Regions from separate parts of the Streptomyces sp. NPDC055099 genome, predicted to be linked through region 3. Evidence: riboswitches for the same ligand, from Rfam matches in the RefSeq annotation. Region 3 holds a riboswitch; each other region holds the start of a gene.

Region 1 (7,471 bases), on a different contig from region 3:
GCCGCCCAGTTCCGCGCCCTGGACCAGGAGATCCTCAGCCGGGGCACTCCGGTGCGGCACACCCTCGGCTATCGCCGCCCGGACGGCAGCGTCGGCCAGGCAGCCGGGCACCGCTTCCCCGTGCGGGAGGACGCGGAGACCTGCGTAGCCGGGATCTACGTGGACATCACCGACCACCTCCGCGCCATGGTCCAGCGCCAGGAGGCGGAGGAGAACCTGCAGGCGCTGCGCGACCACAGCGGACTGCCCTGCGCGCTGCTCTCGGCCAACGGGCGGGTGATCGAGGCGAGTTCGGCGGCCGCCGAACTCTTTCACCTCGGCCTTCCCGACTTGGTGGGCCGTCGCGCGCACACGCTGCTCGCCCCCGCCCCCGCCCCCGACCTCGATCGGCTGCACCGCAGATGGAACGGTCTGATAGCCCGCCGCACCAGACGGGTGGAGACGTCCGCCGTGCTCGTCGACGCCCGGGGGCGGCAACGCCGTGCGCAGCTCCACCTGACGACGGTCGGCCATTCGGCTGCCCATGCCCGGCACGTCTGGGCTGTCGTCACGCATCAGAGCCTGGCCCACGAGGCCCATCCCTCGCTCACCGCCGCGCAGATCCGCATCCTCTCCCTCCTGGCGGAGGGCAGCAGCAACAGTGACATCGCCGCCTCGCTGCGGCTGTCCCGGCAGACGGTCGACTACCACCTGAGCCGCCTGCGGCAACTTCTGGACGCCACCACGCGCCCCGCCCTGGTCGCCCGGGCGTACGTCCTCGGCATCCTCGCCCCGCGCGCCTGGCCCCCGCGTTCGGCGACGGCGGCCCATCCGCTCAGCTCCGTCTGACGGACGGAATCCGAGATCCGGGAGCCAACGCCGCGAAATTGCCCGGCATCTGACGTGAACAAATCTTTTCCGATGGCCAGTGGCGGCTGCCAGCATGGAAGGTCGGACGAGAAGTCCGTCGACAATGGGGGGGCCGTTCATGTCATTTGTCAGGCTCTTTTCACTCCATGGCGGTCGGCAATGACGCGGCGGTCGCCTGCGCGACGGCGCCGGCGACGCCCGACCAAAAGGCAGCAGCGGCAACAAGCGCGACTTGTGGCGCTTCTTGCCGGTGCCGCCGTGGCGCTCACACTGGTTGCCCCTATTGTCAACTGGCTTCTCGTGCACTGGTGGTTACTGATCGCTTTCGCCGTCGCGGCCGCGTCGGCGGGCCTTGGGCTCTTGCATCATCGACGCCAACGGGCATTGTGGGCCGACGTCAGGCGCCGGCAACTGCGCTATGCGATGTCACGGTTGGACGCATTGCATCACCGCGAGTTCGAGTACGCGGTACGCGACTTGATGCGCCGCGACGGCTGTATGGACGCCCGGCAGACGGGCGGCACGGGTGACAACGGGGCGGACGTGGTCGCCACCGACCCGATGGGCCGCAGGTGGGTCATTCAGTGCAAGCACCGCAGGAACGGAGCACAGGGTTCGCCGGTCGGCACACCCGACCTGCAGCGCGTCAACGGGACGGCCCGCCAGCTCCACGGCGCGGACATCGTGGTAATGGTGACCAACGGACGCTTCTCCCAGCGGTGCGCTCCCCTGGCCCGGCAGCTGCACATGCACCTGGTGGACCGCGCCACGCTCGCCAACTGGGCGGCAGGAGCACGGCCGTTGTGGGAATTGCTGCCCAATATCCCGCCCCCGCCTCGCTTTATGCCCACGAACTGAGCCCCTATATCAGGTTCGCCATGAGGCGTCAGCACCGGGTCCCACCGAAAGCGATGCCCGTTTTGACATGAAAAATAGGGATCGCATTATGTCCGCTTTTGCGAATAAGGCAACTTCTGACCCCACTTGGCCTTGCGCTGCAGTGGAATGAGTCACACCCGCAGATCGGGGCCTCAAGGGCCGCTCGGCGCATTTTCGTTTCCCGCAAACAAAGTTGAGGCTATTTGATCAATGAGGGCGCGGGCAGCGGACTCCGAGAATGGGCCTCGCGCATTCCCCGAGTGAATTCCGGCCTTGTTCTGTCCGGGCATTCTCGCCTAACGTCACCGTCAATCCGGATGGAACGCCGAATCCTGCCGCTGTCCGGAAACCCTTCCCGTACTCACTCACTTACGCACGGCAGGAGCGGGGGACCCAGGTAAGCCGCCGATCCGGATTCCGGAACGGCTAGGGGTGAAGTCGCATTCACAGTGCGACCGGACATCTCCCGTCCGAACCCGACAGCTCACCTCGTAGGCGACGGAGAGGAATTCGTCATGCCTGCAAAGGGTAAGCACCGCCGCCCCAAGTCCACCGCGCTCAGCCGGGGCATCGCCGCGGCAGGCACGGGCGGCGCCGTGCTCGTCCTCCCGGTGATCGGCGCGACCGCCGCCAGTGCGGCGCAGCCCGCCGCGGCCGCCAAGCCCGCCGCCGCCCCCAAGACCTACGTCGTCGCGGCGGGCGACTCTCTCGCCAAGATCGCCCGAGAGCACTCGGTCAGCGGCGGCTGGAAGAAGCTGTACGAGGACAACCGCAGCGTTCTGGGTGCCGACCCGAAGCTGATCCACCCCGGCCTCAAGATCACCATCGGGCAGAAGGCCCCGGCGGACGACGCGGCCGCCTCCAAGGCGTCCGACCAGCGGGCCGACCGCTCCGAGCGCTCGAGCGCGGCCAAGCCCGCCGTCGCCCCGGCGAAGAAGACGTACGCCAACAACCTCGACGGCTGGATCAAGGAGTCGCTCGACGTCATGGCCCAGCACGGCATCCCCGGCACCTACGAGGGCATCCACCGCAACGTCATGCGCGAGTCCTCCGGCAACCCGCTGGCCATCAACAACTGGGACGTCAACGCCGCCGCGGGCACCCCGTCCAAGGGGCTCCTGCAGGTCATCGGCCCGACCTTCGACGCCTACCACGTGCCCGGCACCTCGCTGGACAGCTACGACCCGGTCGCCAACATCACCGCCGCCTGCAACTACGCGGCCGACCGGTACGGCTCGATCGACAACGTGAACGGCCCCTACTAGGGAATACCGGCCTCCACCACCCTGAGCCCCGGCACGCACCGCGTGCCGGGGCTCAGGGCTGTCGGAACCTCCCGGAAGGGGCCCTCGAATTGGCATGCACCCGTCTATTCACCGACGGGTGCATGCCCATAAGGTGAGCGACCTTCGCGTTCCTGGGGGGTCTCATGAACGGTCTCCGTCGTCTCAGTGGTCGCACTGGTCTCCGTGGTCACCATGGTCTCCGTGCGGCCATCATCGGCCTTGTCATCGCGTGCACCGCCGCCGTATCACCTGTCGCGGTCGTATCCCCGGCCGTGGCCGTGCCCTCCGCCGAGGCCGACAGGCCGGGCGTGACGCCGAGCTGGTCGGCGCTGCCGGTGCCCGCGGCCGCACCGCCCGTGACCGTGTCCGACCTCGCCGCCCGCGGCCCGGGCGAGGCCTGGGCCACCGGGAACGAGCACACCACCGACTGGGTGCGGCCGATGCTGTACCGGTGGGACGGCGCGGCGTGGAGCCGGGACAGGAGCTTCCCCGGCGCCGAGGCGTCGGGCTGGCTCGGCGAGGTGCAGTTCGTCGGCAAGGAAACATGGATCATGCACAACCGCGACGGAGCGGGCGAGATCCTGCGCCGGTCGGCGGAAGGATCGGATGGGTCGGGAGAGTGGAGCACGGTCCCTCTGCCGCAGACCATGTGGGTCTACCAGGACTTCGCCGCCGTGCCCGGTGCCGCGTGGGTGGTCGGTGAGGACGACACCGGGCTGAAGGTCCTGCACTACGACGGCTCCGGCTGGACCACACAGTCCACCCCCGAGGGCGTGCTGTACCTGATGGGGATCACCGCGCGCACGGCCACCGACGCCTGGGCCTGGGGGGACACCACCAACGGGACGACCGTCCTGCGCTGGAACGGCACCGCCTGGCGGGACGCGAAGGTGCCGCTGCCGCCGAACAGCAACATCCACACGATGCTGGTCGAACCGTCCGGCCGCGTCACGATCGGCGGCAGCCAGTACACCGACGGCGTGCCCCGCACCTACCTCATGACCTGGAACGGCCACACCTGGCGCACCACCTACCCGCCCTTGGGCGACACCTACACCGAGGGCATGGTGCGCGGCCCGGACGGCGCCTTGTGGCTGCCGGTGCGCAGCGACCGCGCGTTCCAGTCGAAGTACGCGCGGGTCGACGGCTCCCGCACCACCTTCTCCTACGGCCCTGAGCGCACGAACGCGATCGACGTGAAACCGCGTGTCCTGACGAAGGCCGGGTCCTCGCTGCTGTCCTTCGGGACCGCCGAGATCTACGGCTCGAAACCGAACCTGATGAGCGAGCGGCTGGGAGGCTGACCATGGTGCGCCGACTTCTCGTCGCGGTTCTCGCCGTCGCGATGACCGTCATCACCGTCATGAGCTCGGCCGCGGCGGAGCCCGCTGCCTGGCAGCACGTCCCGGTCCCGGCGGGGATACGCCCGCAGGCCGGGCTGAACGAGGCCGTGGCGTTCGGCCCCGACCGGGCGTGGGCCGTGGGCTCCGACGCCGTCGGCCGCGAGGCCCCGGGCTTTCCGCTGATGCTGCGCTGGGACGGAACCGCGTGGCAGCGCCAGAGTCTTCCCAAGGTCAGTTGGCAAGGAGATCTGCTGTCCATCGCCGCGACCTCTCCGAGCGCGATCTGGGCGGTCGGCCGTGACTCGGCGGGCGGCGCCCGCCTGCTGCGTTACGACGGCACCGCCTGGCGCGAGAGCCGGCCGCCCCGCGGTGTCCTGCTGACCAAGGTCGTCACCGGCGGCGGGGAGACCTGGCTGATCGGATCGCGGGACGGCGCGCAGGTCTTGCTGCGGCGGGAGGGAAGCGGCTGGCAGGACATGCCGGTGCCGCCGGGAGCCGTCTACGGCATGCACGTGGTGGCGGCCGACGACATCTGGGCCGCGGGCGCCACCAACTCCGGCGCCGCCGTCTCGCATTGGGACGGCAAGGAGTGGCAGCAGACGATCGTGGACGGGTTCCCGAGGTCGGCCGTGGGCAGTGTGCTCGCGGTCTCGCCGACCGAGGTATGGGCGGGCGGCACGGCCGGGTTCGTCGGTGGCCCGGTGGGCAAACCGATTCCGCCGCTGCTGATGCGCTGGGACGGGAACGGGTGGAGCCGGGTGGCCGTACCCACCAACTTCGGTTCGATCAGTTCGTTCGCTCCCGCCGCGAACGGCAAGCTGGGCTGGGTCTCGGTGGCCAACTCGCAGAAGTACGGTCCGCCCGGCAGCTACCCGCCACTGGTGCCCGGGCCGGATTTCCTGTCCTGGGACGGCCAGTCGTTCGCCGAGTACAGCGAACCGGCGGTGGCCGGGGAGGGCGACTCCCGGACGCTGCAGCTTGCGCCCGTGCCGGGTACGTCGACGGTGTGGTCGGTCGGCCGCGCCGCCGGACCCGAGAACACCTTCGCTCCGCGCATTCAACGCTTCGGCTGAGGAGGCTGTATGGAGGGGTGGATCACCTTGGTGATCCACTGATCCACTTCTCTGTGGGAGGTCCTAGCATGGGCCCATGCCCAACAAGCCGTCACGCGTCGAACTGTGCCCGCTCACCCTCGCCGACCAGGATGAGTTCTGCGCGCTCGTGCGGGCCAGCACCGAGCTCCACTCGCCGTGGATACAACTGCCCACGAACGCGGCGGAGTTCCAGGACTGGACGCGCCGCTTCAGTGACGGCACCACCCAGGGTTTCCTGATCCGCGTTCAGGAGACCGGCGCGGCGGCCGGGATGGTGAACATCAACTCGATCATCCGGGGCCGCTACCAAGGCGCGTCACTGGGCTACGCGGCCTTCGCCCCGTCCGCGGGGCGCGGTTACATGACTGAAGGTCTCACGGTCGCCCTGCGGCACGCCTTCGACGACCTGCGGCTCCACCGGTTGGAGGCCAACATTCAACCGGCCAACCAGGCGTCCTTGGCCCTGGTTCAGCGACTCGGCTTCCGTTACGAGGGCCTCTCCCCCGCCTATCTCTATATCGACGGAGCCTGGCGCGACCACGAACGCTGGTCCATCACAGCCCCATCCCCCTGGAACCCCGACCCTTCACTTCCCCGGGTCTAATCTGCTCCTGCCCTACACCCTTACGTACCTGACGTACTGCACGTACTGACAGAACTGCTCGTCGCCCCCAGACTGACGACGGAAACCGCACTGCTCCATGAGCCGGTCGGCGTCGGCCGCACCGAAGACGCGGTAACCCGAGCGTTGATGCGCCACCACGGTGGTCTCGCGCAGCACGTAGTAGTCCTTGGTGAACCGGCCCCCTCCTTCCGCCCGGGTCTCTTGCGCGTAGACAAGCCCCCCGGGCAACGTCCGCCGGAAGGCGTGATGTGCGTCCTGAACCGACAGGATCAGAAGTCCCCCCGGACGGAGCGCGGTTGCGAGATTCTCCAGACCCTTGATGTTGTCGCTCTGCTCCACCAGGTGGCTGCCCAGGGTGATGTCGTCGCCGTCGCGGAGGCAGTACCAGATGCCGCCGACGGAGTAGGCGACGTCGAATCTCGATTCCGGCACGCTGTGGCGGATGTCCGTCTCGACCAGCGTCACCCGGTCCCCGAGTCTGTTCCGAGCCTGGGTGAGCATTTTCTCGGTGTGGTCAATGCCGGTGATCCGCATGCCGGCTGGCCCTGTCGCAAGCAATTGATCACACACCAGTCCTGTGCCTACGCCGAGTTCCAGAACATCCCTGCGGTCGCCGATGAGTGCCCGCAATTCCCTCGCATAGGCGACGTAGTCGTAATACCCGGAGGTCATGATGAGGTCGTAGTGCGGCGCGAGCGCGTCATAGGAGTTGGTCACGCGCGGCACCGTACCGACGGCTCCTCGGCCCTGGAAGTGCGCGTCTCGTTGCGCGTGGGGGCAGCGGGCAGAGGCTGGCAGCGGCGTGACCGGCCATCAGTTGTGTGATGCCGGGCCCGACACGCCTTTCGCTTCCGGGCGAAATATTGGAATTGACTGATAATGCGAGGGTGCTCAAAACCACGCTGCCCCGACTGATTCTCCCCTTGCTCATCTGCACGGTTTCTCTCGGCGGATGCAGCGACGAAAGAGCTCCGGCCGACGGCCGGTCGGGGCGTCATGCGCCGCCGCACAACGCTTACGGCAAAATCCCGCCGCCGGAACGGGCCACGGCCATCCCCCAGCTCGGGCCGGACATGCAAAAGGCCGTGGACCGTCGGGGTGCCAGGCAGGTGGTCCTCGTGTCGGGGGACGCACCCGACTCCAGCTACTCGACGGTTCATCTGTTCGAACGTGACGACAGGGGCGGGTGGCGCAGGGTCTTCGAGCCGTGGCCGGCCCGCAACGGCCAACGCGGCTGGACCGAGCACCACACCGCGAGCGACCGGAGCACTCCGGTAGGGGTGTTCGGGCTGAGTGATGCCGGCGGGCTCCTGCCCGACCCGGGTTCCAAGCTGCCCTACGACCAGTCCCCCGTGTACGACGAGGACGGCGTCGGCTTCCTGGGCCAGTCCCTCA
Region 2 (7,471 bases), on a different contig from region 3:
AGGACGCGCGGGCGTTCTTCCGTACCTACTACGCGCCCAACAACGCGGTCCTGTCGATCGTCGGCGACATCGACCCGGAGCAGACCCTCGCCTGGGTCGAGAAGTACTTCGGGTCCATCCCCTCGCACGACGGCAAGCAGCCGCCGCGTGACGGCTCGCTGCCGGACATCATCGGCAAGGAGCTGCGCGAGGTCGTCGAGGAAGAGGTCCCCGCCCGCGCCCTGATGGCCGCCTACCGCCTCCCGGAGGACGGCACGCGCGCGTGCGACGCGGCCGACCTGGCGCTGACGGTCCTCGGCAGCGGCGAGTCCTCCCGGCTCTACAACCGCCTCGTGCGCCGCGACCGCACCGCCGTGGCGGCGGGGTTCGGCCTGCTGCGACTCGCCGGCGCCCCCTCGCTCGGCTGGCTCGACGTGAAGACGTCCGGCGACGTCGAGGTGCCCGTCATCGAGGCCGCCGTCGACGAGGAGCTCGCCCGCTTCGCGGAAGAGGGCCCCACCGAGGAGGAGATGGAGCGCGCCCAGGCACAGCTGGAGCGCGAGTGGCTCGACCGCCTCTCCACGGTGGCGGGCCGCGCGGACGAACTCTGCCGCTACGCCGTCCTGTTCGGCGACCCGCAGCTCGCCCTCACCGCCGTCGGCCGCGTCCTGGACGTCACCGCGGAAGAGGTCAGGGAGGCCGCGGCGGCCCGCCTGCGCCCCGACAACCGCGCGGTGCTCGTGTACGAACCCGTAGCGGACACAGCGGGCGCTGAAGCCACCGACGAGGACGAAGAGGAGGCGGCGAAGTGACCGAGGCCGCAACGATGCAGTTCCACCCGCAGCCCCAGGCGGGCGAGGCACGGCCGTGGGCCTTCCCCGCGCCCGAGCGCGCCACCCTGGACAACGGCCTCACGGTGCTGCGCTGCCACCGGCCCGGCCAGCAGGTCGTCGCGGTGGAGGTCCACCTGGAGGCGCCGCTCGACGCCGAGCCCGCCGGCCTCGACGGCGTCGCCACGATCATGGCGAGAGCCTTCAACGAAGGTACGGACAAGCACTCCGCCGAGGACTTCGCCGCCGAACTCGACCGCTGCGGCGCCACCATGGACGCGCACGCCGACCACCCCGGCGTACGCGTCTCGCTCGAAGTCCCGGTCTCCCGCCTCCCGAAGGCGCTCGGCCTGCTCTCCGACGCCCTGCGCGCCCCCGCCTTCGCGGACAGCGAGATCGAGCGCCTCGTGCGCAACCGCCTGGACGAGATCCCGCACGAGGCCGCGAACCCGGGGCGCCGCGCCGCCAAGGAGCTGTCCCGGCAGCTCTTCCCGGCGACCTCCCGCATGTCGCGCCCCCGTCAGGGCACCGAGGAGACGGTCACGGCCATCGACTCGGCGGCGGTGCGCACCTTCTACGAGAAGCACGTGCGTCCCGCCACGGCGACCGCCGTCATCGTGGGCGACCTGACCGGCGTCGACCTGGACGCCGTCCTCGCCGACACCGTCGGCGCCTGGACGGGCGGCACCGCCGAGCCGCGTCCGGTGCCCCCGGTGACCGCGGACGACACCGGGCGTGTCGTCATCGTGGACCGCCCCGGAGCCGTCCAGACACAGCTGCTCATCGGCCGCGTGGGACCGGACCGCCACGACCGTGTCTGGCCCGCGCAGGTGCTCGGCACGTACTGCCTCGGCGGCACCCTCACCTCACGCCTGGACCGCGTCCTGCGCGAGGAGAAGGGATACACCTACGGCGTACGGTCGTTCGCCCAGGTCCTGCGTTCCGCACCGGACGGCACCGGCGCCGCGATGCTCGCCATCAGCGGCTCCGTGGACACTGAGTCCACGGGCCCGGCGCTCGACGACCTGTGGAAGGTCCTGCGCACCCTCGCGGCCGACGGCCTCACGGACGCCGAGCGCGATGTCGCCGTGCAGAACCTGGTGGGCGTGGCCCCGCTCAAGTACGAGATGGCGGCGTCCGTCGCGGCCACGCTCGCCGACCAGGTCGAGCAGCACCTGCCGGACGACTTCCAGGCCCAGCTCTACCGCCAGTTGGCCGCGACCGGCACCGTGGAGGCCACTGCCGCCGTCGTGAGCGCCTTCCCGGTGGACCGTCTGGTGACGGTGCTCGTCGGTGACGCCGCGCAGATCGAGGAGCCCGTCAGGGCGCTCGGCATCGGTGAAGTGAGTGTGGTCACGGGGTGACCGCGAGCTGAGTCACAGTCAGGACATATCGGGACCCCAGTGGCTGAGATTTACCACTGGGGTTCTCATATGTCCGAATTGCTATGGAGGTTACGTGTCTGACCTGTGGCGTGCGCTACAAAAGCTCTGATCCGTTTGTCGTTTGAAAGACGGCCCGCTTAGCGTCATCCCGGCTGTTCGTCATGCAGTAGTCGCACCCGCGGCACCGGACAGTCATCGCCGAGTCCCCGTACGGCGCGAGCCAGGGGAGCCGGGGACCCACATGTCCCCTTGGGGTGAATCGGGAACCTTGCCGTCAGGTGAGGGACTCGTAGGAGACCTTCCTGCTCCGAACCCGTCAGCTAACCCGGTAGGCGAGAAGGAAGGAAAGGATCAGCCGCTTCATGGCGTTCACCCGTGCCACCGGGAAGCACCGTCGCCCGAGCCGCCTCACGCGTACGACCGCGAACGTGGCGGGCGTCGCAGCCCTCACCACCACCGGTGTCATCGGAGGCCTGGCCGCTCCGGCGCTCGCCGCCGACGACGCGGCGGCCCTCGAGCACACCGGCCTGACCCAGGCCGTCTCCGTCGGCGACTCGCTCGCCGAGAGCATCGACGCGCAGGCCGCCGCCCAGCAGCAGGCCGCCGACGCCGCCGCCGCGGCCAAGAAGGCCGAAGAGGCCGCCAAGAAGAAGGCCGAAGAGGCGAAGCGCAAGGCCGAGGCCGAGGCGAAGGCCAAGGCCAAGAAGGAGCGCGAGGCCAAGGAGCGTGCCGCTCGCGAGGCCGAGCGCAAGCGCCTCAACACCTACGTCTCCCCGATCTCCGGCTCGTACGTCTCCACGGGCTACCAGACCGGCGGCGCCATGTGGTCCTCCGGCAGCCACACCGGCGTGGACTTCCACGCCGCCTCCGGCACCCCCGTCCACGCGGTCGGCTCCGGCACCGTCGTCGAGGCCGGCTGGGGCGGCGCCTACGGCAACAACGTGGTCATCAAGATGAACGACGGCACGTACACCCAGTACGGCCACATGTCGTCCCTCGGTGTCACGGTCGGCCAGGCGGTCACTCCGGGCCAGCAGATAGGCCTCTCCGGCTCCACCGGCAACTCCAGCGGCCCGCACCTGCACTTCGAGGCCCGCACCGGCGCGGACTACGGCACGGACATCGACCCCGTCTCGTACCTCCGCTCGCACGGCGTCAACGTCTGATCCCGGCGGACGAAGGCGGACGCGCGAAGCGCCACTGATTCACCGAAAGCCCCGGCTCGTCGAGAGCCGGGGCTTTCGCCGTTCCCGTATCTCCTTTGGCCAAAAGTATCCCTGGATTTCGGCCTGCCGTCGGAAATTCGGCCGTCCTGCAATAGAGTCGCAGAACAGGCGTCGATCGACCGCGTTTCGCGGGGATTAAGGCGGAGGTCAGTCATGCGCATTCCCGCGCACTCGGTATGCACGGCCATCCGGGACGACATCGTCTCCGGTGTCTACGAACGGGGTGGCCGGCTCACCGAGGAACTGCTCGCGCGCCGCTACGGAGTCTCCCGCGTCCCGGTGCGCGAAGCCCTGCGCACCCTTGAGGCCGAGGGCTTCGTCGTCACGCGCCGGCACGCGGGCGCGTGCGTCGCGGAGCCCACCGAGCAGGAGGCCGCCGACCTCCTTGAGATCCGCGCGCTCCTGGAGCCCCTGGGCGCGGCCCGCGCCGCCCAGCGCCGCACGGAGGCGCACCTGAAGGTCCTGCGCGGTCTCGTCAGGCTCGGCCAGGAGCGGTCGAGGCGCGGCCAGAGCGAGGATCTGCGCTCCCTGGGCGGCTGGTTCCACGAGACGCTCGCCCAGGCGTCCGGCAGCCCGGGCCTCACGGCGCTGCTCACGCAGCTCCGGCACAAGATCGCATGGATGTACGTGGTCGAGCCGACGGAGGCTCCCGCCGAGGCCTGGGCCGAGCACGCCGCGATCGTCGACGCGGTCGCTCGCGGGGACGCGGAACGGGCCCGCGCGCTCACCACTCAGCACACGGAGCGAACGGCCTCCGCGCACCGGCCGCGCTTCGTGCGCCATCTCTCCGGTGTGAGGGGTTCGCAACATTCCGTAAACACGGCGGGTCTGCGTCTTTAACAGAGGCGCCGTATACAAAGAAGTGCAAAGAAGCGCTATTGGGCGGGGTCTTATTTCTGCTGCCCGAATAGCAGTGGAAAAGCCGAAAGGCCCACCCCTATTTCGGGGCAGGCCCTTCAGCGTATGAGTACCAGTCTTTACTAGACGGTCTCGGGGAGTTCCTCGAGGCCGTCCGCGACCAGCTTCGCCAGACGGTCGAGGGCGGCGTCCGCACCCTCGGCGTCGGAGGCGAGCACGATCTCCTCGCCGCCCTGCGCGCCCAGACCGAGCACCGCGAGCATGGAGGCGGCGTTCACGGGGTTGCCGTCAGCCTTGGCGATCGTCACGGGGACGCCGGCGGCGGTGGCCGCGCGGACGAAGATGGAGGCGGGTCGGGCGTGAAGGCCCTCGGCCCAGCCGACGTTGACGCGGCGCTCAGCCATGTGTTGCTGCCCTTCCAGGTGTCTCACACTTGTCTAGACCAGTGTCTCATGCCGTCACGAGTGCTCCGCCGGCTGTTCGACGACTCCTAGACTGCCCCGGCCGAGGCGCCCCCGCGACCCGTACCCTGGGCCCATGCAGACCCCGTCGGACCGGCACGCATACCCCTCCCACTGGGAAGCCGACGTCGTCCTGCGTGACGGCGGCACCGCCCGGATCAGGCCGATCACGGCCGAGGACGCGGACCGCCTGGTCAGCTTCTACGAACAGGTCTCGGACGAGTCGAAGTACTACCGCTTCTTCGCGCCCTACCCACGGCTGTCCGCCAAGGACGTGCACCGCTTCACGCATCACGACCAGGTCGACCGGGTGGGTCTCGCGGCCACCGTGGGCGGCGAGTTCATCGCCACCGTCCGCTTCGACCGCATCGACGAGCGCGGCATGTCCGCGAGTGCGCCCGCCGACGAGGCCGAGGTCGCCTTCCTCGTGCAGGACGCCCACCAGGGCAGGGGAGTGGCCTCCACCCTCCTCGAACACATCGCCGCCGTAGCCAGGGAGCGCGGCATCCGCCGCTTCGCCGCCGAGGTGCTGCCCGCGAACACCAAGATGATCAAGGTGTTCACGGATGCGGGCTACCAGCAGAAGCGCAGCTTCGAGGACGGCGTCGTACGGCTCGAATTCGATCTGGAGCCGACCGACCGCTCGCTCGCCGTGCAGCGAGCCCGTGAGCAGCGGGCCGAGGCGCGGTCGGTGCAGCGGCTGCTCACGCCGAAGTCGGTCGCGGTGATCGGTGTCGGACGCACGCCGGGCGGCGTGGGGCGCAGCGTCCTGCGCAACCTGCGCGAAGCGGGCTTCACGGGGCGGCTGTACGCGGTGAACAGCGCGTTCGACTTCGAGGCAGGGGAGAGCGCCGAGGTCGACGGCGTGCCCGCGTACCGCTCCGTGCGGGACATCGACGAGACCGTCGAGCTCGCCGTGGTCACCGTGCCCGCCGAGCGGGTGCCGCAGGCCGTCGACGAGTGCGGGGAGCGCGGGGTGCTCGGGCTGGTCGTGATCTCCGCCGGGTATGCGGAGAGCGGTCCCGAAGGGCGGGAGCGGCAGCGCGAACTGGTGCGCCAGGCACGGTCGTACGGCACGCGCATCCTCGGCCCGAACGCCTTCGGGGTCATCAACACGTCGCCGGACGTGCGGCTCAACGCGTCGCTGGCCCCGCATCCTCCCGAGCGCGGCCGGATCGGCCTCTTCACGCAGTCCGGAGCGATCGGCATCGCGCTTCTCTCCGGCCTGCACCGGCGCGGCGCGGGCCTGTCGACCTTCGTGAGCGCGGGCAACCGCGCGGACGTGTCCGGCAACGACGTCCTCCAGTACTGGTACGAGGACCCGGACACCGATGTCGCCCTGATGTACCTCGAATCCATCGGCAACCCGCGCAAGTTCACCCGGCTCGCCCGGCGCGCGGCGACGGCGAAGCCGCTGGTCGTGGTGCAGGGGGCCAAGCACAGCGGGATCGCGCCCACGGGGCACGCGGTGCAGGCCACGCGGCTTCCGCATGCCACGGTGTCGGCGTTGCTCCGCCAGGCGGGGGTCATCCGGGTCGACACCGTGACGGAGATGGTGGACGCGGGGCTGCTGCTCGCGGGGCAGCCGTTGCCCTCCGGGCCGCGGGTGGCGATCCTCGGGAACTCCGAGTCGCTCGGGCTCCTCACATACGACGCGTGTGTCGCCGACGGGCTTCGGCCGCTGCCGCCGGTGGATCTGACCACGGGGGCCACTCCCGCGGACTTCCGCGCCGCGCTGTCCGATGCTTTGTCGGACGAGGCCTGCGATGCCGTGATCGTCACCGCCATTCCCTGGGTGGGGGAGGACCGGGCCACCACTGCTGCCCCCGAGGGGGAGGAGCTTGCCGCTGCGCTGCGGTCGGCTGCCGCCGGGTGCCCGGCGAAGCCGGTGGCCGTGGTGCACGTGGAACTCGGCGGGCTCGCCGAAGCGTTGGCTGCCGCGACCCGGACTCGCCCTGACGCTGCTGTAACTGTGCCCGGCAGCGGGGGCTGTGCCCACCCTTCCCCAAGCTCTCAACTTCGTTCGAGCAGGGGAGACCCCAATCGCCCTGCGGAACGCCTGCCCACAGCAACGGCGGCTAGCGAGAGCGCACCCGCAGCGGGGGCGCCCACGGCAGCGGCAGCGACGGGGTACCGTATCCCCGCCTACCCCGCCGCCGAGCGTGCCGTGCGGGCCCTTGCCGAAGCCGTGAAGTATGCCCAGTGGCGGCGCGAGGCCAAGGAACCCGGCAAGGTGCACGAGTACGAGGACATCGACGAGGGCGGCACGGCCCGGCGGATCGACGAGCTGCTCGCCGCGCAGGACGACCCGCGCGGCGCCACCCTCGCCCAGGACGACGCCCGCGAACTGCTCGGGCGGTACGGCATCGACGTACGGGACGCCCGGCCCGCGCCCGACCCGGACGCGGCCGTCGCCGCCGCCCACGCGCTCGGCTACCCCGTGGCCCTCAAGACCACGGCCCCGCACCTGCGCCACCGCGCCGACCTCGGCGGCGTCCGGCTCGACCTGGCGGACGAGGAGCAACTGCGCAGGGCCTACGCCGAATTGACCCGCGCCTTCGGCAAGCCCGCCGAGCTGCGGCCCGTCGTGCAGGCGATGGCGCCCCGCGGCGTGGACACCGTGGTCCGCGCGGTCATCGACCCGGCGGCCGGAGCGGTGCTCTCCTTCGGGCTCGCCGGCGCCCCGTCCGAGCTGCTCGGCGACACCGGGCACCGCCTCGTCCCGGTCACCG
Region 3 (7,471 bases):
CGGCCAGGTGCGCAGATGGGCAGGTGGCGGGGGCGGCGGCAGCGTACGGCGGGTCATGGCCCTGACAGTACCTGCGGGCCCGCACGGTCTCGCGGGACGCCCTGAAGCATCTCCCGTGCCCCTCCCGTGCCCCTCCCGCGTCCCTCTCCCGCCCCTCACGCCACTCGCGTCGCCCCCGCGAACGGCATCTGGCTGATCGGTGCGAGGCGGACCGGCGCGCTGGGGTTCGGGGCGTGGATCATCTGGCCGTTGCCCACGTAGAGGCCCACATGGCTGATGCCCTGGTAGAAGAAGACCAGGTCTCCGGGCTGGAGTTGGGAGCGCGAGACGCGCTCGCCCGCGGCGATCTGCGCGTACGTCGTGCGCGGCAGGCCGACGCCAGCCGCCCGGTAGGCGGCCTGGGTGAGCCCCGAGCAGTCGAAGGCGTCGGGGCCGGTGGCTCCCCACACGTAGGGGCTGCCGAGAGCCTTGTAGGCGTACGAGACGGCCGCCGAGGCGCGGGAGTTGGGTGCCTTGCCCGGGGCGCCCCGGAGGCCGTCACGGCCCGCGTCACGCGATGCCCTGTCCTCGCCCGCGAGCTCCGCGCGCTGGTCGCCGGTGAGCTGTGACAGGAGCCGCTTGGCCGCGCCGAGCTTTCCGGTGACCGTCTTCTTGTGCTTCTTCAGCTCCGCCTGGCGGGACGTGAGGTGCGCGAGGGTTTCGTCGGCCTCGGTGCGCAGCTGATCGATCTCCCGGAGCTGGTTCCGCACACCGGTGACGGCCGCCGCCTGACGACTGTCGGCGCGGTCGGCGATCGCGGCGCGCTCCAGATACTGGTCGGGATCGGAGGAGAGCGCGAGCTGGACGGCGGGGTCGATGCCGCCGCTGCGGTACTGCGCGGCGGCGATCGAACCGAGCCCTTCACGCGCCGAATTGAGCTTCTCCGTCTTCCGGGCCGCCTCGTCACGCAGCTCGCCCAGGGACTTCTCGGCGCCCTCGGCCTTCTCCTTGGCTCCGTTGTACTTCTCGGTGGCGATCTCGGCCTCGCGGTAGAGCGCGTCGACTCTGGACTTCACCTCGGCCGGGCTGAGCCGTGGATCCGCATGTCCCGTGCCGTCGAACGCGGTGGCCGTGGCGGCTCCCGCGAGGACGATGGTGGCGGCGGTACGGGCCGTATGGCCACTGAGCGAGCGCTGTTTCGGCTTGCGGTGCGCTGCCACGAAGGGGGGCTCCTTAAGGTTCCGGCGACGGCCCGCACAGGGGGAGCGGGCCGCCGCCGGATTCTCGGCGGTGGTAACCGACTGCCGCCCCGGGTCCGGGCGGCGGTGGGGAGCCGGTCACCTGACGAAGGACGCTAAACCTGACCGTCACGGGTTGGTGACGGATTGTGCGCAACTGACGCGACTGTGGCGTCCGGTGACCTCAAGTGACCGCGTGATCCGCCGAACCGGCAGTCTTCGGAGGCGCACGTGACCGATGCGGCGCTCGGGGGCCACCTGGCTACGGAGGGGTGATACGGCCCCGGCTAGGCTCCGGAACCATGGACGTTCTCACCCATCTCTTCGTCGGCCTGCACATCATCGGCATCGCCTCCCTCCTGGGCGGTTTCCTCACCCAGATGAAGCAGATGGGCCAGGGCACGGCCCGCTTCGTCCCCGCGATGCTGCACGGCGCGCTCACGATGCTCGTCACGGGCGTGGTCCTGGTGGGCCTCAACCAGGCGGACGACAACCCCGTCAACAACGTCAAGATCGGCATCAAGATGGCCGTCCTGATCGTGATCCTCGCGCTGGTCTACGTGAAACGGGACGACGAGCAGGTGGACAAGGGGATGTTCGGCGCCGTCGGCCTGCTGACCGTCGCGAACATCTTCATCGCGGTGCTGTGGACCTGAGTCCGCGGATCCGACCGGCCCACTACGCGCGCGTGGCCCGCAATCCCCCCGGGAATGCGGGCCACGCGCGCGTGATGGGCTCCTGGGCGAGTGCTCAGGCGGGCCGCACCACACTGTGGATCGGCATGTAGTAGATCGACTCCACGCGGACGTTCGTCCCCGGCTTCGGCGCGTGGATCATCTTGCCGTCGCCGATGTAGATCCCGACGTGGCTGATGTCGTCGTAGAAGAACACCAGGTCGCCGGGCTTGGCGTCGGCCGTCTTCACGGTCGTGCCGACCTTCACCTGGTCCCACGTCGTACGCGGCAGGGAGATCCCCGCGGCCTTCCACGCGTCCTGGGTGAGCCCGGAGCAGTCGTAGGAGTCGGGCCCGGTCGCGCCCCACACGTACGGCTTGCCGATCTGCGCCTCGGCGAAGTTGATCACCTTCGCGGCCTTCGTCGCGTAGCCACTGTCCGTGCCGTCGGAGCCGGAGCCGGAGCCCGTGTCGGTGCCGGAACCCGTGTCCGTGCCCGAGTCCGGAGTCTCCTTCTCGCGCTCCTTGGCCGCCGCCTCTTCCGCCGCCTTGCGCTTGGCCTCCGCCTCGGCCTCCTGCTTGCGCGCCAGCTCGGCGGCCTTGCGCTTGGCCTCTTCTTCCTTCTTCTTCTCGATCGCCGCGAGGCGTGCCTTCTCCTCGGCCGTCAGCTCCGAGAGCAGCGTGCGCGCCGCGCCCAGCTTCTTCTGGACGGTCTGCTTGCTCGTCCGCAGGTCGTCCCGCGAGTCGCTCAGCGTCTCCAGGCTCTTGGCGGCCTTCGTGCGCTGCTTCGTCGCCGAGGCCTGCTGCGTCTGGTAGTCGTCGACCGCCTTCTTCTGGCGTGCGGTCAGCCGGTCCGACAGGTGGTTCTGGTCGAAGTACCCCTGCGGGTCGTCGGCGAGCATCATCGTGGCGGTCTCGGAGACGCCCCCGGTGCGGTACTGGGCCGCGGCGAACGTGCCCAGCTGCCGGCGGGCCTCGTTCAGCTTGTCCGTGCGCTTGGCCACATCGTCGAGAAGGGTGTCGACCTTCTTGCGCTGCTTGTCGGTGCGCTCCTTGACGGAGTTGTACTTCTGGGTGGCCACGCCCGCCTGGTGGTAGAGGTCGTCGACCTTCTTCTGCACCTCTTCGAGGCTGGGCTTCTGGGGCGCTGACGGTGCCGCTTGCGCGCTCTGTGACAGGAGAGCCACGGAGGTGAGGGCTGCCGTCGTGATGCCGAGGGCCGGAGCGGTGCGTAGGCCGGTGATGCGGGCCCGCGGCTTGCGGTGCGACGCCAAGGGAGGCGACTCCTTCCGTAGACCGCCTACCGGGTTAGCTGTCGGGTTCGGGCGGGTGATTCCGGAAGGTTGCCCTACGGTCCCGTACCGCGTACGGGACCGATTCACCCCAAGTTCTTGGTGGGTCCCCGGCTCCGAGGAGATCGAACTCGGCGGAGGCCACCCGTTCCCGGCGGGGTTCGCCGGTGGGAGTACGAGCAGCCCGCGGAGCACGGTAGCCAACTCGTGTGCTCCGTGTGAAGGTTGATGTTCGATATGCCCGATACGTTTTCGTTACTTTACGAAGCTCTTGACGCGGACACGCGGCGCCGTCGCGGAACGTGACGGGCCGCGGGCGGGGCGTGTGCGGGGCATGTGCGGGTGGACGTGGCCGGAACCCGGGGCGGGTTGTCAGTGGGGCCGCCTAGACTCGGGAGGCGATGAGCAGCCTCTTTGATGACAGCTTCCTGGCGGACCTCAAGCCCTCGCGGGCTTCCGAGGAGGAGCCCCCGCCGCCGCCCGAGGACAGCGCCCCGGAATCCGTTCCGGACGATCTGTTCGACGGGAAGTTCGACGCGCCCGTACCCCGGGACGCGCACTACCGCGGTGGCGCCCCGCGCCCCGTGATCGACCCGGCGGCCCTGCTCGACGGGCTGAACGAGAACCAGCGCGCGGCCGTCGTGCACGCGGACTCCCCGCTGCTCATCGTCGCGGGCGCGGGCTCCGGCAAGACCCGGGTCCTGACGCACCGCATCGCGTATCTCCTGGCCGAGCGGCACGTGCACCCGGGGCAGATCCTGGCAATCACGTTCACGAACAAGGCCGCGGGCGAGATGAAGGAGCGCGTCGAGCAGCTCGTCGGGCCGCGGGCCAACGCGATGTGGGTGTCGACGTTCCACAGCGCGTGCGTCCGCATCCTGCGCCGCGAGTCGAAGAAGCTCGGCTTCACCTCCTCCTTCTCGATCTACGACGCCGCCGACTCCAAGCGGCTCATGGCGCTGGTCTGCCGTGACCTGGACATCGACCCGAAGAAGTTCCCGCCGAAGTCCTTCAGCGCCAAGATCTCGAACCTGAAGAACGAGCTGATCGACGAGGAGACCTTCGCAGGACAGGCCGCCGACGGCTTCGAGAAGACGCTCGCCCAGGCGTACGCGATGTACCAGTCGCGGCTGCGCGAGGCGAACGCCCTCGACTTCGACGACCTGATCATGACGACGGTCCACATGTTCCGCGCGTTCCCGGACGTCGCCGAGCACTACCGCCGCCGCTTCCGCCACGTGATGGTCGACGAGTACCAGGACACCAACCACGCGCAGTACGCCCTGGTGCGCGAGCTGGTGGGCCCCTCCGGAGGCGAGGGCGACGACCCGGCCGAGCTGTGCGTCGTAGGTGACGCCGACCAGTCGATCTACGCCTTCCGTGGCGCCACGATCCGCAACATCCTCCAGTTCGAGGAGGACTACCCGGACGCGACGACGATCCTCCTGGAGCAGAACTACCGCTCCACACAGACGATCCTGACCGCCGCCAACGCCGTCATCGAGCGCAACGAAAGCCGCCGCCCCAAGAACCTGTGGACCAACGCGGGCGCGGGCGCGGGCATCATCGGCTATGTCGCCGACACCGAGCACGACGAGGCGCAGTTCGTCGCCGACGAGATCGACCGGCTCACCGACGCGGGCGACGCGAAGGCGGGCGACGTCGCGATCTTCTACCGGACGAACGCGCAGTCACGTGTCTTCGAAGAGATCTTCATCCGCGTCGGCCTGCCCTACAAGGTCGTCGGCGGCGTCCGCTTCTACGAGCGCAAGGAGGTCCGGGACGTCCTCGCGTATCTGCGCGTGCTCGCCAACCCGGAGGACTCCGTCCCGCTGCGGCGCATCCTGAACGTGCCCAAGAGGGGCATCGGCGACCGCGCGGAGGCGATGATCGACGCGCTCTCGCAGCGCGAGAAGATCTCCTTCCCGCAGGCACTCAAGCGCGTCGACGAGGCGTACGGAATGGCGGCCCGCTCGGCCAACGCCGTCAAGCGGTTCAACGTGCTGATGGAGGAGCTGCGGACCATCGTCGAGTCCGGCGCGGGGCCCGCCGTCGTCCTGGAGGCCGTGCTCGAACGCACCGGGTACCTCGCCGAGTTGCAGGCCTCGACCGACCCGCAGGACGAGACGCGCATCGAGAACCTCCAGGAACTCGCCGCCGTGGCCCTGGAGTTCGAGCAGGACAGCGGAGCTGCCGCCTCTGAAGGCGAAGGCGAAGGCGAAGGTGAAGGCGAGGCCGAGGGCGAGGAGGCCGCGGGCACCGGTGTGTCCGGCACCCTTTCCGAGTTCCTGGAGAGGGTCGCGCTCGTCGCCGACTCCGACCAGATCCCGGACGAGGAGGACGACGGCTCCGGAGTCATCACGCTGATGACGCTGCACACCGCCAAGGGCCTTGAGTTCCCGGTCGTCTTCCTGACCGGCATGGAGGACGGCGTCTTCCCGCACATGCGCTCCCTCGGCCAGGTCAAGGAACTGGAGGAGGAGCGCCGCCTCGCGTACGTGGGCATCACGCGCGCGCGTGAGCGGCTCTATCTGACCCGGTCCTCGATGCGCAGCGCCTGGGGACAGCCCTCGTACAACCCGCCCTCACGCTTCCTCGAGGAGATCCCGGAGGCGCACCTGGACTGGAAGCGGAAGGGTTCCGTCGGCGCGCCGGCGACTTCCGGCCCCGCGGCCGGGATCGCCTCCTCCTTGTCGTCGTCCCGCTCGCGGACCGGCGGCGCCCAGGGCTTCGCCACGCGCCGCGCATCGGAGAAGCCGGTGGTCGCGCTCGCGGTCGGGGACCGGGTCACGCACGACCAGTTCGGCCTCGGAACCGTGGTCGGGGTGAAGGGGACGGGCGCGAACGCCGAGGCGACGGTGGACTTCGGAGAGCCGAAGCCGAAGCGGCTCCTCCTGCGGTACGCACCGGTGGAGAAGCTCTAGAACCGCGGGGGCGGCCGGAGTTACGTCGGGTCGAGGCCGTGGCTGCGCAGCCACGGCAGCGGGTCGATGGCCGAGCCGCCCGCGGGACGCACCTCGAAGTGCAGGTGCGGGCCCGTGGAGTTGCCGGAGTTCCCGGAGAAGGCGATGGGCTGGCCCGCCTTGACGGGGCCGCTGGAGATCTTGTGCGTGGAGAGGTGGCAGTACCACGTCTCCGTGCCGTCCTTGGCGGTCACGATCGCCATGTTGCCGTAGGCGCTGTTCCACTTCGTGGAGACCGTGCCGTCGGTGGCGGCGAGCACCTCGGTGCCGTACGACACCGGGAAGTCGATTCCGGAGTGCGCGGACATCCAGTTGACGCCCGCCTGGCCGTAGTACGCGCTGAGACCGTGCTGCTTCACCGGCAGCGAGAACTTCGGGCGCAGGCGCTCCTTGCGCGCGGCTTCCTCGGCGGCCTTCTTCTGGGCGGCGACCTTCTCCGCCTTGAGGTCGATGCGCTCCTGGGTGCGGCTCGCGCGGTCGGCGAAGTCACCGGCGTCCGCCGAGAGGTTCGCCAGCTGCGTGTCGAGCTTGTTGTTGGCGGCGGAGGGCTGCACCGACGTGGGGTCCGGGGCCGTTGCCGCCTGCGTCTCCTTGCCGTCGTCGCCGCCGAAGTTGCCCACGGAGGCCGCGGCGATACCCGCGACGCCCATCACGCAGGCGGAGGGCACGGCGACGGTGAAGAGCGCGGAGCGCTTGGCGGGGGAGCGGCGGCGGGCCCGGGAACGGGAGCCGTGCGAACGGTCCATGAGCGGCGGTTCGTCGTCACCCGCGGAAACCCTGCGGGTCGGCTCGACCGGGCCGAGTGAATCGGCGGGAGCCTCGTCGGGCGTGAACTCGTGCTCGGCGGGAACCGGTTGGGCGTAGGCGTCGGGGGAAGGCGGACCGGAGTCGTATGACGCGGTGGCGTAGGACCCGGTGTCGTAAGGCGAATGCTCGTACGGTTCGGGGGCCTCGTACGTGTCGGGCGCTCCGGTCGCTCCGGGCGTGTCCTGGGCCTCGTACGTGCCGTGTGCCTCGTGCGTCGCGGTGGTCTCGTACGCCATGTCCTGGCCGGCGGAGTTCCACGCGGTCGCGTCGTAGGCGCCGGTGTCGAAGGCCTGGGTCTCCCACTGGCCGGTCTGCTGCGGCTGGTCCCAGGTGCCCGCGTCCCACTGGCCCGTGGCCTCGGGACCCGCTTGCTGCGCCGGGATGTCGGCGGAGAGGTGCTGATGGCCGCCGGTCGACCACATGGCGCCGGTGTCGTAACCACCGGTGTCGTAGCCACCGTTCTCGTACCCACCGGTGTCGTACGCGGCTTGGTGCTGCGCGGCGTACGGGTCGTGGTTC
Region 4 (7,471 bases), on a different contig from region 3:
TGCGCTGCTTCTTCGCCGCCTCGGGGTCGATCACCGTGTACCCGGTCTCGCCCGGCATCACATAGTGCAGCCGGTCCCGGATGCGCTGCTCCGCGTACGCGTCGTCACGCCAGCGGGCCTTCTCGTCCTTCAGCCTCTCGACGTGCTCGCGGCGCTCGGCCTGCTCCTTGCGCTGGTCGGCGATCTCCGCGCGCTGGGAGACGTACTGCCTTATCGGGTAGGCGAGGGCGACGACCAGCGAGCACAGCACGAGCGCGAGGAGCGCGGCGCGTCCCGTGAGCCGGGAACGGCGCGCCTGGCGCTTGGTCTGGGAGCGGTAGACACGCTCCGCGGTCTGCTCGCCGAGCAGCCGCAGCCTGGTCGCGGTGGAGAACCGGTCGCGGTCCTTCACGGCCATGTGTGCCGCCTCCCCGATACGTACGAACGTCCCCGCACACGGTACGGGACCGAGTACGGGGACGTACGTATCTACTCAGCGGAGCCGGAGCTTGCCGTTGTTCAGCCCTTGAAGCGGGGGAACGCCGAACGACCGGCGTACACCGCGGCGTCGTCCAGGATCTCCTCGATGCGCAGGAGCTGGTTGTACTTGGCGACGCGCTCGGAGCGGGCCGGGGCGCCGGTCTTGATCTGGCCGCAGTTGGTGGCGACGGCGAGGTCGGCGATGGTGACGTCCTCGGTCTCGCCGGAGCGGTGCGACATCATGCACTTGAAGCCGCTGCGCTGCGCCATCTCGACGGCGTCCAGGGTCTCGGTCAGCGAGCCGATCTGGTTGACCTTCACCAGGAGGGCGTTGGCCGACTTCTCCTCGATGCCGCGGGCGAGGCGCTCGGGGTTGGTGACGAACAGGTCGTCGCCGACGAGCTGGACCTTGTCGCCGAGCTTCTCGGTGATGACGTTCCAGCCGGCCCAGTCGTCCTCGAACAGCGGGTCCTCGATGGAGACGAGCGGGTACGAGGCGACGAGCTCCTCGTAGTACTCGGTCATCTCGGCGGCCGAGCGGGACTTGCCCTCGAAGTCGTACGAGCCGTCCTTGTAGAACTCGGACGCGGCGACGTCGAGCGCGAGCGCGATCTGCTCGCCGGGGACGTAGCCGGCCTGCTTGATGGCCTCAAGGATGAGGTCGAGCGCGGCGCGGTTGGAGTCCAGGTTCGGGGCGAAGCCGCCCTCGTCGCCCAGGCCGGTGGACAGGCCCTTGTCCTTCAGGACCTTCTTCAGCGTGTGGTAGACCTCGGTGCCCCAGCGCAGGGCCTCGGAGAACGACTCGGCGCCGATCGGCGCGATCATGAACTCCTGGATGTCGACGTTCGAGTCGGCGTGCGACCCGCCGTTCAGGATGTTCATCATCGGAACGGGCAGCAGGTGCGCGTTCGGGCCGCCGAGGTAGCGGAAGAGCGGGAGGTCGGAGGCCTCCGACGCGGCGTGCGCGACGGCGAGCGAGACGCCGAGGATGGCGTTGGCGCCGAGCGAGCCCTTGTTGTCGGTGGCGTCGAGGTCGAACATCGCCTGGTCGATCAGGCGCTGCTCGGTGGCGTCGTACCCGACGAGCTCCGGGCCGATCTGCTCGATGACGGCGAGGACGGCCTTCTCGACGCCCTTGCCCTGGTAACGGTTGGGGTCACCGTCACGGAGTTCGATGGCCTCGAAAGCACCGGTGGACGCACCGGACGGAACGGCGGCACGACCCGTGCTGCCGTCGTCGAGGCCGACCTCGACCTCGACCGTGGGGTTGCCTCGGGAGTCCAGGATTTCCCGGGCTACGACGACGTCGATGGACGGCACGAGCATCTCCTTCTGGGATGTGACGCGGGTACGCGAGGCGTTGGCCTCGCGGACACGAGCCTAACCGGCTCCCGGACAAGAGCCAGCCGAGCGCCCGTCCTGTGGACAAACCGAGAGCAAAAAGTTTCCGAACGGAACAAACATACCCCGCCCCGGTGCGTACGGGGGATACGCGCACCGGGGCGGGGTGGACCCGAGGGGACGGGGGTGGGGAGGCAGCTACCGCTTAGCTGAGGTGGAGCTGCTGGCCCGGGAAGATCATGTCGGCGTTCTCGATGATGTCGCCGTTGAGCTTGTACACCTTGTGCCAGCCGCCCTTGACGTCCTCCGCCTTGGCGATCTTGGAGAGGGTGTCACCCTTCTTGACCTTGTACTCGCCGTCGCCCTTCTTGACCGTCTGGCCGGTCGGGGTCTCGACGGTCTTCTTGGACTCGGCCTTCGGGGCGGCCTCCGCCTTCGGAGCGGCTTGCTGCGGCTGCTCGGTCTGCGGCGTGGGCTGGCTCTTGGGCTGCTCCTGGGTCTGCTGCGGGGCGCTCTCCTGCGCACCGCCACCCTCGTTGGAGGCGCTCGAGAGGCCGACGCCGCAGCTCGGCCAGGCACCCTTGCCCTGACCCGCGAGGACCTTCTCGCCGATCTCTATCTGCTGGGCCTTGGAGGCCTTGTCGGCGGTGGGCGCGTACTTCGTGCCGCCGTACGCGGCCCAGGTGGACGCCGAGAACTGCAGGCCGCCCGTGTAGCCGTTGCCGGTGTTGATCGACCAGTTGCCGCCCGACTCGCACTGGGCGACGGCGTCCCACTCGGAGTTCGTGGCGGCGGAGGCCTGGCCGGCCGCCATCAGCGGGGCCGCGACCGCGACACCGGTGACGCCGGCGAGCGTGGCGACACGGGTGGCCTTGGACGGGCGGCGGTGCTTGCCCTTGCTGGAAAACAGCATGAGTGATCCCCTCACCGACGCCTGCGAGGTGAGCTGTCGGGTTCGGGCCGATGAAGTTGCCCGGCCGCACTTCCTGAGTGCGACTTAACCCCTAGCCGTTCCCGTCCGTCTCCCCGCCTCGCTCTCGCGAGACGTTCAACGGCCGGGCCCGGCGCAAACCTTGGGTCCCCCGCTCCTGCCTACGGCGCTTACGCGACGACTGTTCCCGAACGGCCGTTGGCAGGACTCGGCGTACCGACCGGCGGGGCCCGCTGTGGCGAGCGGTCACGACCGTAGACATGCGATCGCCCGAATTTCAAAGACGATCAGGGCTTCTGAGACCCATGTCTCACTTGCGCCAATTGGGACATCAAGCGCAAAGCGACTCGCCAACTACCCCTACTTTTCGCCCAAATCGAGGCTCTGACCGGGAAGGATGAGGTCGGGGTCGGAGCCGACCGACTTCTCGTTCTCGGCGTACAGCTCGGTCCACCCGCCCTTCACGTCCAAGTCGTCGGCGATGAGCGAGAGACTGTCCCCGGAACGGACCGTGTACGTCCCGTCGGAGACGTCGTGCTCGCGCTCGTCGCCGCGCGAGGCGTGCCGGCCCGAACCCTCGCGGGCGGAGCCCTCGGACGCCTCGTCGTCGGCGCTGCCGCCGCGGTGACGGCCCTCGCCCTCGCCCGTGGAGGGCGAGGGGGCGGGCGAAGTGGCCTCGTCGCGCCCGGACTTGTCCGGGTCGCCGGACTTGGTCGAGTCACCGGGCCCGGCCGACTCGTCCGAGTCACCCGAGCCGTCCGAGTCACCCGACTTGCCCGACTCGTCGTGATTCTTGTCTCGTGACGCGTCGTCGGCGTCCGGCTTCCCGGACGGCTCGGCGCTGCCCGAGGGGTCGGCCGACTCGCTCGGCGACGCGTCCGGCTCGCCCGACCCGCCGGGCTTCGACGACTCGCCGGAACCGGTCGATTCCGACGGCTCGTCAGAAGGAATGGTCGTGATCGGCGCGCCCGGGTCGACGTCGGCGGCGGCACCGCCCTCGGTGAGACCGGCGATCGGCGCGCAGCTCGGCCAGGCGTCGGGCCCCTGGTCGTCGAGGACCTTCTCGGCCACGGAGATCTGCTGGGACCGGCTCGCCTGGTCGGCGCTCGGCGCGAAGTCGAGGCCGCCGTACTCCTCCCAGGTCTGCTGCGAGAGCTGGAGCCCGCCGTAGTAGCCGTTGCCCGCGTCCGCGCTCCAGGAACCGCCGCTCTCGCACTCCGCGAGCTTGTCCCATGTGGCGGTGTCCGCCGCGCTCGCGCTGGTGGCGCCGAGCAGCGGGATCGCGATGGCCGATCCCGCCACTCCTGCCGCGACGATCAGGGCCGGGGCCTGGCGGGGGCGTCGGTGACGACCATTGCCGGAGAGCATGCGGTTGCCTTTCGCGTGACTGGAGCGACGACTGCGGCACGGGATGCCGAGTCGTCGGTGAACGTAGCGGCAGTCGAACGCTTGTCACAAGTCGATGCAGCGGAGATCACGTGAAAGTCACAGTCTTGACGGTCCGTCAGCTAAACATCGTTTCAGGGGTCGATTATTTGCTCTTCTGTGCGGGTGTGAACTCCACGGGAAGCGTGCGCAGTCCCCGCATGATGAGCCCGCCACGCCATCTCAAATCACCAGGTTCCGCCGCCAGGCGCAGGTCAGGGAGGCGCCGCAGGAGGGTCGCGAGGGCGGCCTGTCCTTCGAGCCTGGCCAGCGGTGCGCCGAGACAGTAATGAATGCCATGGCCGTAGCCGAGGTGCTGGTTGTCGCGGCGGGACAGGTCGAGCGTGTCCGGCCGGTCGAATCGCGCGGGGTCGCGATCGGCGGCGGCGAGGACCACGAGGACGGGGTCGCCGGCGGCGATGTCCTCCCCTCCGACGGTCAGCGGCTCGGTGGCGTACCGCCAGGTGGCGAGTTCGACGGGACCGTCGAAGCGGAGGAGTTCCTCGAGCCCTGTCTCCAGGAGCCCGGTGTCGCCGTTCCCGAGCGATTCCTGGAGCCGCTCACGCTGCTCGGAGTGGGTGAGGAGGGCGTACGTGCCGTTGCCGATGAGATTGACGGTGGTCTCGAACCCGGCGAAGAGAAGGATGAACGCCATCGCGGCGGCCTCGTTCTCGGTGAGGTGCTCGCCGTGGTCGGAGGCGCGGATGAGCCCGGAGATGAGGTCGTCGCCGGGTTCGAGGCGCTTGCGGTGGATCAGCTCGGCGAGGTAGCCGCGCATCTTCTTCACGGACCGGGCGACTCCGCCCCTCGGCCCGCCCCCGTGCCGGATCATCATCCCCGCCCAGTCGCGGAAGTCGTCCTGGTCCTCGCGGGGCACCCCGAGCAGGTCGCAGATCGCGTAGATGGGGAGCGGGAAGGCGAAGTCGTGGATGAGGTCGGCCTCCCCCTTCTCCGCGAACTGGTCGATGAGGTGGTCGGTCAGTTCCTGGACGCGGGGCGCGAACTCGGCGACGCGGCGGGGAGTGAAGGCCTTCGAGACGAGGCGGCGCAGGCGGGTGTGGTCCGGCGGGTCGATGTTGAGCAGATGCGTCATGAGGTTCGCGCTGCGCTCGCCGGGGATGCCGGTCTTGCCCTTCGCGTGCGCGGGCTCGCCGTGATGGGCCGGGTTCTTGCTGAGCCGCTGGTCGGCGAGTGCCTGCTTGGCGTCGCCGTACCGGGTCACCAGCCACGCGTCCACACCACTGGGCAGCCGCGTCTTGCGCACGGGCGCGTGCTCGCGGAGCCAGGCGTAGGCGGGGTAGGGGTCGGTGGCGAACTCCCATGTGAAGAGTTCAGGCCCCTGGGCCTCGGGCACGGGGGTGTGCGCCCCTGCGGGGCAGGCTGCGGGGGTGTCCCCGGCGGGGGCGGGCGGCTGGTCTTGCATGGGACGACGTTATCCGCCGCCGTCATCACCGGCTCCGCCGAGCTCGTCCTCAATCGCCGGACGGGCTGATCAGTCCCTCGCCTCGCTCGGTGGGCGGCCTCTACATCACTCGCCGGACAGGCTGGAACTCCCCTGTGTCCCGGGCCCGCCCTCCGCCGCAAGCACCGCGTCCCGGTAAGCCCGTGCCGCCGCTCGCAGGGCCGCCTCCGGGTCGATTCCCTCCCTCTCCGCGCGCAGCGCCAGCGCCAGGAGTTCGTAGCCGATGCCCTCGCCCGCCGGGACCGGGACCTCCAGGCCCGCCGTCCGTGCCCGGGAGGCCAGCTTGGCCGTGAGGGCCAGGCCCGGCTGGCCGAGGGGGATGCCCTCCGTCAGCGATGAGCGCTGCTTCTCCTCCGCCTTCGTGCGGAGCCAGTGCGCCTTGACGTCCTCGGGGGTGTCCGCCGCGTCGTCGCCGAAGACGTGCGGGTGGCGGTGGATGAGCTTCTCGACGATCGTGCCCGCCACGTCGTCCACGGAGAAGGGGGATTCCTCGTCCTCCTCCGCGATACGGGAGTGGAAGACCACCTGGAGCAGGACGTCGCCGAGTTCCTCGCGCAGCTCGTCCCTGTCGCCCTCCTCGATCGCCTCGACCAGTTCGTACGCCTCCTCGATCGCGTACTTCGCCAGGCCCTTGTGCGTCTGCTGCGACGACCACGGGCACTCGACCCGGATCTGGTCCATGACCTGGACGAGGTCGAGGAGCCGCGCGCCCGGCAGGTCGTACGACGCCGGGAGCAGTTCGAGGTCCGGCATCGCGACGCGGCCCGAGCCCGCGAGCCGCGCGAGGCCGTCCGTCAGGGCGCTGTCGCCCTCGGCCGTGGCGACCACGAGGACCGTACGGCCGCCGGCGCAGGCGTCCACCAGTTCCTGGGCGGTGGGCGCCGCCTGCTCCACGCGCACGCCCGCCTCACGCAGGTACGGCAGTTGGGGGTGCGTGGCGTCGGCGCACAGGACCTCGTCGGCCCCGTGCAGGGCCTGCCACGCCGGCCAGGAGAGCAGGCCGGGGGCCACGCGGTGGCTGGTGGTGAGGAGGATGACGCGGCCGGGGGCGTCGGCCGGAGGCGTGGTTGCGTTCACCCGTCGAACGTAACCCACGCCGTCGGCGGCCCCCGACCGGCGTCCTTACGCCTGCTTGGGGGCCGCGGCGCCGTCCTCGGACACCTCGCGCACCCACGGCGTCTTGCTGTCGGCGCGCTTGCTCTTCTCCACGTCCCACGTGCCGTAGCGCGGGTTCAGGTTCACGTCCAGCTTCTTGGAGGCCTTGGAGAGCTCCTTCCAGAAGATCGCCTGGCCCTCCGGGGCGTTCATGTCCACGCCCAGTTTCCTGGCGAGCTTCTGGGCCTCGATCTCCGTGCGGAGGCTGTTCTCCAGCTGGGACGGGGCGACGCTGTACTGCTGGAGCCAGCCCTGTTCGAGCTGCTTCTTGCCGCCCGCCTGCTGTTCGAGGCCCGCTCTCATCGTCTGGATGTCGCGGCGCGACACGTCCACCCCGGCGTCGACGGCCGCGCGGTGCAGCACCTTGTCGAGGACCATCGTGTGCAGCGTGCTGCGGGTGAGGCCGCCGGACTTGGCGATGGCCTGCTCGTACTGCTGCTCGTCCGGGATCGCGGCGCGCTGTGCGGCGCGCACCTCGTTCACCCGGCCCTCCAGCTGCGAGACCGTGATCCGGTCGTTGCCCACGACGGCCGCGGCGCCCGGATGGGCTTCGGCGCCGCAGGCGGTAAGGAGGGGGGCCGCGGCGATCGCGGCGGCGGAGAGGGTGAGCGCGGTGCGACGGCGGCGGTGCAAGGGAGCCTCCCGGTCGGAGATTGTGCATAAACCTGCGGCGCGCAAGCGCCTCCACCTGGGGTGGT

What was found. Region 3 has a riboswitch for cyclic di-AMP ahead of ACWFRU_RS14770 (NlpC/P60 family protein). Riboswitches for the same ligand answer to the same signal wherever they lie in the genome.
Region 1: another riboswitch for cyclic di-AMP. It lies ahead of ACWFRU_RS05575 (LysM peptidoglycan-binding domain-containing protein); the one in region 3 lies ahead of ACWFRU_RS14770 (NlpC/P60 family protein).
Region 2: another riboswitch for cyclic di-AMP. It lies ahead of ACWFRU_RS08545 (M23 family metallopeptidase); the one in region 3 lies ahead of ACWFRU_RS14770 (NlpC/P60 family protein).
Region 4: another riboswitch for cyclic di-AMP. It lies ahead of ACWFRU_RS35260 (transglycosylase family protein); the one in region 3 lies ahead of ACWFRU_RS14770 (NlpC/P60 family protein).

The regions. Positions count from the first base shown of each region.
Region 1 covers NZ_JBSGUA010000002.1:268,748-276,218, forward strand. Annotated here, with positions in the region: gene ACWFRU_RS05565 (PAS domain S-box protein) at 1-828, shown strand, start outside; gene ACWFRU_RS05570 (restriction endonuclease) at 1,282-1,707, shown strand; cyclic di-AMP (ydaO/yuaA leader) riboswitch at 2,085-2,241, shown strand; gene ACWFRU_RS05575 (LysM peptidoglycan-binding domain-containing protein) at 2,244-2,993, shown strand; gene ACWFRU_RS05580 (hypothetical protein) at 3,158-4,318, shown strand; gene ACWFRU_RS05585 (hypothetical protein) at 4,321-5,430, shown strand; gene ACWFRU_RS05590 (GNAT family N-acetyltransferase) at 5,507-6,055, shown strand; gene ACWFRU_RS05595 (class I SAM-dependent DNA methyltransferase) at 6,068-6,793, opposite strand; gene ACWFRU_RS05600 (L,D-transpeptidase family protein) at 7,195-7,471, shown strand, end outside.
Region 2 covers NZ_JBSGUA010000003.1:118,571-126,041, forward strand. Annotated here, with positions in the region: gene ACWFRU_RS08535 (M16 family metallopeptidase) at 1-791, shown strand, start outside; gene ACWFRU_RS08540 (M16 family metallopeptidase) at 788-2,173, shown strand; cyclic di-AMP (ydaO/yuaA leader) riboswitch at 2,381-2,544, shown strand; gene ACWFRU_RS08545 (M23 family metallopeptidase) at 2,557-3,360, shown strand; gene ACWFRU_RS08550 (GntR family transcriptional regulator) at 3,574-4,260, shown strand; gene ACWFRU_RS08555 (HPr family phosphocarrier protein) at 4,401-4,682, opposite strand; gene ACWFRU_RS08560 (bifunctional acetate--CoA ligase family protein/GNAT family N-acetyltransferase) at 4,816-7,471, shown strand, end outside.
Region 3 covers NZ_JBSGUA010000005.1:67,098-74,568, forward strand. Annotated here, with positions in the region: gene ACWFRU_RS14755 (hypothetical protein) at 1-57, opposite strand, end outside; gene ACWFRU_RS14760 (NlpC/P60 family protein) at 156-1,199, opposite strand; gene ACWFRU_RS14765 (hypothetical protein) at 1,520-1,873, shown strand; gene ACWFRU_RS14770 (NlpC/P60 family protein) at 1,968-3,164, opposite strand; cyclic di-AMP (ydaO/yuaA leader) riboswitch at 3,173-3,329, opposite strand; gene pcrA (DNA helicase PcrA) at 3,584-6,106, shown strand; gene ACWFRU_RS14780 (peptidoglycan DD-metalloendopeptidase family protein) at 6,127-7,471, opposite strand, start outside.
Region 4 covers NZ_JBSGUA010000019.1:24,761-32,231, reverse strand. Annotated here, with positions in the region: gene ACWFRU_RS35270 (FtsB family cell division protein) at 1-397, opposite strand, end outside; gene eno (phosphopyruvate hydratase) at 499-1,779, opposite strand; gene ACWFRU_RS35260 (transglycosylase family protein) at 2,006-2,713, opposite strand; cyclic di-AMP (ydaO/yuaA leader) riboswitch at 2,717-2,910, opposite strand; gene ACWFRU_RS35255 (transglycosylase family protein) at 3,092-4,099, opposite strand; gene ACWFRU_RS35250 (cytochrome P450 family protein) at 4,263-5,579, opposite strand; gene ACWFRU_RS35245 (nucleoside triphosphate pyrophosphohydrolase) at 5,685-6,695, opposite strand; gene ACWFRU_RS35240 (SurA N-terminal domain-containing protein) at 6,741-7,406, opposite strand.